2 regions of the Rhizobium sp. K102 genome follow, and region 1 is predicted to be linked to the other one. Evidence: riboswitches for the same ligand, from Rfam matches in the RefSeq annotation. Region 1 holds a riboswitch; the other holds the start of a gene.
The links. Region 1 has a riboswitch for thiamine pyrophosphate ahead of thiC (phosphomethylpyrimidine synthase ThiC). Riboswitches for the same ligand answer to the same signal wherever they lie in the genome.
Positions count from the first base shown of each region.

Region 2: linked by a shared signal. The riboswitch ahead of MHI61_RS25245 (ABC transporter permease) and the one ahead of thiC (phosphomethylpyrimidine synthase ThiC) in region 1 are both predicted to bind thiamine pyrophosphate.

Region 1 is NZ_CP092433.1:171,465-174,731, forward strand. Features, by position in the region: partial or broken gene MHI61_RS02795 (DNA repair exonuclease) at 1-1,266, opposite strand, end outside; TPP riboswitch at 1,558-1,690, shown strand; gene thiC (phosphomethylpyrimidine synthase ThiC) at 1,786-3,267, shown strand, end outside.
Region 2 is NZ_CP092436.1:3,914,858-3,918,124, forward strand. Features, by position in the region: partial or broken gene MHI61_RS25240 (ABC transporter ATP-binding protein) at 1-499, opposite strand, end outside; gene MHI61_RS25245 (ABC transporter permease) at 496-1,302, opposite strand; TPP riboswitch at 1,511-1,624, opposite strand; gene soxR (redox-sensitive transcriptional activator SoxR) at 1,957-2,427, shown strand; gene MHI61_RS25255 (SDR family oxidoreductase) at 2,548-3,267, shown strand, end outside.

The sequences.
Region 1 (3,267 bases):
CTGTCTCCCCGCTCCGCGGCTTTCATCCGGGCGGCGATGTCCTCGGCGCCGTCAGCGAGAAGGCTGTCGATAAAGCGTTCGAAACCAGTCTCGTCATGCCCGGCAAATGCCCGGCTCTCGGGCGGCAGGTCGGCGAGCAGGTCCCGAACCATCTCCCTGACGTCGTCGCGAAACCCGCTGCGGGCGATGACCTCGTCCCGCATCAGCGCGCCGAGCTCGATGACGGGATCGGCAATGGCTTCGTCGGCGAGGGGCACCGGCGCTTCGACGGCGAGTTCCAGCTTCTCGATCCAGGTCCGGCCGACCCGGTCACCGCGCTGCTCGGCTTCCGTCTGCATCAGGTCGATATCGCGGCGAAGCTGCCAGGAGAGCGGCGTGCGACCGGAAAGCCTGAGGCGCGCGACGAGATGCGGCGAGGCCGTATGCTCGCGCTGCGCCGTCAGTGCCGCTTCGATCGCCATGGCCGCATCACGCCAATCATCGACACCCGTAAGATCGACATCGACGCGCTCGAACTGCGCGATGCTGGTGCGCCGCTCCTCGACTGTCACCGTTCGGTCATCCGCCACCGTCACCAGCGACACGGTCTTGACGCCCGAACTCGTTGATGTCGCGGCCTTGCGGTATGCCGGGCATGATGACCGTCGCCGTGCCGGGATACTGGCTGCGCTGATGAAGATGCCCGAGCGCCCAGTAGTCGAATCCCGAGGCGTGAAGGTCGAGCACGTTGCAGGGCGCATAGACGTCGTGGCCGGCGGATCCGGCAAGGCTCGTATGCATGATGCCGATATTGACCGCTCCCGCCACCGGCGGCTTGTACTTCGGCAGAAGCGAGTCCGGCGCTTGCGGCTTGGCAAAGCTCAAACCGTGGATCGCGATCGACAGGCTGCCTCTCGTCGCCTCCACGGTCTCGGCGTGGCCGCCGAAGATCTTCACCGTATCGGGCATCACCAGCTCCCTGGCGATCTTCGACATCGCGTCGTGATTGCCGCGAATCTTGAAGACGCAGATCCCCGCCCGGTGCAGCCGTTCCAGCTGGCTTGCCAGGAAGCGCGCCGTCTTCATCGACGTCTGCTCGCCGTCATAGAGATCGCCGGCTATAACGAGTGCATCGACCTGCTCCTCGAGGCAAAGGTCGACGATCACGATCAGCGCCTGCCGGCTGGCGTCACTCACGAGATCGGCCAACTCGGCGTTGCGAAGCGCCAGCGATCGAAGCGGAGAGTCGAGATGGAGATCGGCAGTGTGGACGAAACGATAAGCCATGAATGCAGAAATCGCGTTGCGATTGGATGATGAGCCGGTGCCATCGGACCGATGAACGCGCGGTCGCTGTCACCTGGCCGTGAGCGAGAGAATATGGAGCACGCGTCCAAGGGGCGCGAGCGAAATGGGCCGGTAAAGCCGGCCCATCCACAATCAATGTTGCTCGACCGGCGCGCTACGGCCGCCGGCACACTCTACGATCCCAGCCGATCGGCGACCAGCATCGACAGCCACTGCCTTGGAACGCAAAAGGGCTTCTTGACACAAAGGCCGCTGCAGTCTTTGATGGCGAACATTCACCAGGGGTGTCCCGGCAAGGGGCTGAGATTCTGCTGAGACGATTCGGCCTTGCCGATTGTGGCGCAGTGACCCGTTGAACCTGATCCAGTTCATACTGGCGTAGGGACGGTGCGGACGCTGCGGCTGTTGGGCGGATTTTCGCTTTGTCGCGCAAGGCGTCTTTCCATCATTCCAACACTGGAACTGGGTCTCCAAACGTCAAACCTTGGAGCCTCATCCATGAATATTGTTGCACCCCAGCTTACTCCCGTCGTCACCACCGGCTCGCTTCCGGCCTCGACCAAGATCGTCAAGCCCGGAACGCTCTATCCGGATCTGCGCGTGCCGATGCGCGAAATCAGCCTTCACCCGACCTCCGGCGAGCCGCCGGTTACGGTCTATGATTCCTCCGGCCTCTATACCGATCCGGCCCATGTGGTTTCCATTGACGCCGGGCTGCCGCGTTTGCGCGAAGCCTGGGTCAGGGCGCGTGGCGACGTCGAAGGCTATGAAGGCCGGGTGGTGAAGCCCGAAGACAATGGTTTTGCCACCGGCGAGCGGCTGACGCCTGAATTTCCCATTCGCAACACGCCGCTAAAGGCAAAGGCCGGACGCGCCGCCACCCAGCTCGCCTATGCGCGTGCCGGCATTGTCACCCCGGAAATGGAGTTTATCGCGATCCGCGAAAACCTCGGCCGGCAGGCCGCGAGGGAGGCGCTCGCGCGCGACGGGGAGAGCTTCGGCGCGCATGTTCCGGATTTCGTGACGCCCGAATTCGTGCGGCGGGAAGTCGCCGAGGGCAGGGCGATCATCCCCGCCAATATCAACCACCCCGAATCCGAACCGATGATCATCGGCCGCAATTTCCTAGTGAAGATCAACGCCAATATCGGCAATTCGGCGGTCACCTCGTCGATGGCGGAAGAGGTGGAGAAGATGGTCTGGGCGATCCGCTGGGGCGCCGACACGGTCATGGACCTTTCCACCGGCCGCAACATTCACAACATCCGGGAATGGATCATTCGCAATTCGCCGGTTCCGATCGGCACGGTGCCGCTTTACCAGGCGCTCGAGAAGGTGAACGGCATTGCCGAGGATCTGACCTGGGAAGTCTATCGGGATACGCTGATCGAACAGGCCGAGCAGGGCGTCGATTATTTCACCATCCATGCCGGCGTGCGGCTGGCCTATATCCCGCTCACGGTCAATCGCGTCACCGGCATCGTCTCACGCGGCGGCTCGATCATGGCCAAATGGTGTCTGCATCACCACAAGGAGAGTTTCCTCTACGAGCATTTCGAGGAAATCTGCGACATCTGCCGTGCCTATGACGTCTCCTTCTCGCTCGGCGACGGTTTGCGTCCGGGGTCGATCGCGGACGCCAATGACGCAGCGCAATTTGCCGAACTCGAAACCCTCGGTGAGCTGACCAAGATTGCCTGGGCGAAGGACTGCCAGGTGATGATCGAGGGCCCCGGCCATGTGCCGATGCACAAGATCAAAGAGAATATGGACAAGCAGCTCAAGGTCTGCGGCGAAGCCCCCTTCTATACGCTCGGACCGCTGACGACCGACATCGCGCCGGGCTATGATCACATCACCTCCGGTATCGGCGCCGCCATGATCGGCTGGTTCGGCACGGCCATGCTCTGCTACGTCACGCCGAAGGAGCATCTGGGGCTGCCCGACCGCAGCGACGTCAAAACCGGCGTCATCACCTAC
Region 2 (3,267 bases), on a different replicon from region 1:
TCAGCGCGTCCAGCGCGCCGAAAGGCTCGTCGAGCAGCAGCATGTCCTGGCTCTGGACAACGGTGCGCAACAGCGCGGCGCGCTGGCGCATGCCGCCGGAGAGTTCGGCGGGAAAATGGTGTTCGAAGCCGGCAAGGCCGAAATGCTCGAACAGCGGCGCCACAGTGGCGCGGGCGGCGCGGCGGCTCATGCCGCCCACCTCCAGGCCGAGGGCGGCATTGTCGATGATCCGGCGCCAGGGCATCAGCGCATCGCGTTGCGGCATGAAGGCAAAGGAATGCGGCGCCTGTTCCAGCGGGGCGCCCTTGAAGAGCAAGGCGCCTGAGTCGGGTCGAAGCGCCTGAGTCAGCAATCGGAGCACCGTCGATTTTCCGGAGCCGGAGGGGCCGACGATTGAAACGAACTCGCCGCTTGCGACGGCGAGCGAAATATCGCCGAGCACCTGCATGCCGTCGAAGGATTTCGAAATCTTGCGCAGTTCGACCAGTTCATCGGTCATCGGCGGCGCTCCCCGGACGGTTGCCAGGGCATGACGAGGCGCTCGATCATCAGCGTCACTCCGAAGAGGCAGAGTGTCAGCACGGCGCTGACGACGACGGCGGCGAGGACGAGATCCGGCCGAAAATTGTTCTTGGCGTTGAGGATATAGATGCCGAGGCCGCGCGCGGCTCCCGCATATTCGGCAAAGATCGCGCCGACGACGGCATAGGTGATCGAGATCCTGAGGCCGGCGAAGAAATAGGGCAGCGAGGAGGGAAGCCGTGCCAGGCGGAAAATGCGCCAGCGGCTTGCCTTCATCGAGTTCAAGAGTTCAGCGATGTCGCGGTCGGTTGCCTCATAACCCTGCAGCAAAGCGACGAGCAGCGGGAAGAAGGTGACGAGCGCTACCAGCAATATCTTCGGCAACAGGCCGAAACCGAACCAGAGGACGACGAGGGGCGCGATCGCCACCAGCGGCAGGGTCTGGCTGGCAATGAAGATCGGCAGCAATGCCCGGCGCATGAAGGGCATGAAATCCATCAGGATCGACGAGACGAAAGCGAAGGCGAGCGACAGGGCGAAGCCGCCGAGTGTGGCGCCGAGCGTCGGCCAAGTGTTTGATATCAACGCTTCGCGGTTCAGCCAGCCCTGGGTCAGGATGCGCGAAGGCGCCGGCAGGATGGACGGTTTGATGCCGGAGAGATCGACATAAAGTTCCCATGCGGCCAGAAAGGCAAAACCGGCGAGCAGGGCGGGGATCGCCCGGTAGAGGGCGGCACCGAGCGCGGCAAGACGCGAATCCGATGGTGGTGGCGATGTCATCAGCGTCGATTTCAGGCTTTCGTCCGGCTGCATGCTTCTTCAGGTCGGAATCGATCCAAGGATAAAATCACGCAGCGATTCAAAGTGCCGCGGCCCCGTTTGCGCGCTTGAAAAGCCGCGCGGCGCCGCAGATGCGCAAACCTGTCGAAGACATCGGGAATGGTGCCGGCGAGACTGCCGGATATCGGAAAGGGTGACACTTGTGCGCCGGAAAACATCTGAACCTCGCTCCGCTGGCATTACCCAGATCAGCTTTGAAGGGTCCGGAGGCTTGCGCTTCTCATCTCAGCCCCGGCGACACGGAGCTCCCCTGTTATTTCAGCGAAAACTATCATCGGGGTCTTCTTACCGCAACCGCAAAATCACACATCCGTCCGTCCGGTCGGAACCGAACCACGGACGCAAAAAACACCCGGGCGGAGTTCTGCCCGGGTGTTTTCCGAGGTTCCGTACCTGCCGGGAACGGAACCCGAGCTCGTCTCACAGGCGGCTAGGTTGGCAGGACGCGGTCGTGGCGCGGGCGGCAAATGCCGGCCCATGATTGAGTCCGTTACCGACCGGGGTGATCTCACTGTCGCTCCTTCCTGCGCCTGGGCTTTACGTCCGGGGGAGCAGGCGTTATAAAACCTCAACCAATATTGAGGTCAAGAGGCGATGGATACGATCACCGTTACGCCGCTCGGCAGGCTTTTGACGGTCGGCGAAGTGGCGGAACGCAGTGGTCTTGCCGTCTCGGCGTTGCATTTCTATGAGGCCAAGGGGCTGATCTCCAGCATCCGCACGCGCGGCAATCAGCGGCGCTACGGACGTGACGTGCTTCGCCGGCTCGGTATCATCAAGGTGGCGCAACGTGTCGGCATTCCGCTCTCGGAAATCCAGACGGCGTTTGCCTCCCTGCCGCAGGGGCGCACGCCGACAGTTACCGACTGGCAGACGCTGTCAGCGCGCTGGAAGAATGAACTCGACGAGCGAATCAGACGGCTCGGCCTGCTGCGAGACCGTCTGACCGGCTGCATCGGCTGCGGCTGTCTGTCGATCGAAAGCTGTCCATTGCGCAATCCCTTCGATCGGCTCGGCGAGGAAGGGCCCGGTGCGCGGCTTCTGGAGAGCGGGAACGAAAGCTGAGCTGCCGGAGCTCTCTCCTGCGGCGGAAAGATCGATGCGTGCCTTTCTTTCGGCCGGCGCGCTCATATGTTAAGGGCGAATGACGCAACCGGCGGCATCGTCCGCGAGGAGGACGGCTTCGTGTTCCATCCGAGACTATTCGAAAATCGCAATGTCGTCGTCACCGGCGCCGGGCGGGGCATCGGCCTCGAGGTGGCCCGGCAGTTCCTGGACTGCGGCGCGAAGGTGATCGTCCATACCGGGCGCAAACCGGGACGGGATCTGCCGGATTTCCTGCTGACGGCTGAATCGGAAAGACGGGCGCTGTTGCTGAACGCCGATTTCACCGCCGTCGGCGGCGCTGCCCAATTTGCAGAGGACGCTCTCACTTTCTTCGACAAGGTGCATGTGCTCGTCAATAATGCCGGCACCATGCTCGGCCGTTTCCCGGCTGCGACGCTGACCGACGCAGATTATGAAGCGATCGTGCGGCTAAACCAGACGTCGGTGGTGGCGCTGACCCGGGCGCTATTGCCGGCATTGAAAGCGGCCGAAGGCGCGGCCATCGTCAACACGGTTTCGATTTCAGCGCTGACCGGCGGCAGTCCCGGTTCTTCGGTCTATTCGGCCTCGAAAGCCTTCGTTTCCACCTATTCCAAGGCGCTTGCCCGTGAGCTGGCGCCGGATGGCATCCGGGTCAATTGCGTCTCGCCGGGAACGATCGAGACGGATTTCCATGAGCGCTATTCCTCCCGCGAAAAGCTGGAGCAGACGAGAAAATCCATTCCCCTGCAGCGGCTCGGCACGGCCGAGGATTGCGCTCCCGCCTATCTGTTCCTGGCGGCTTCTTCGCTCTCCGGA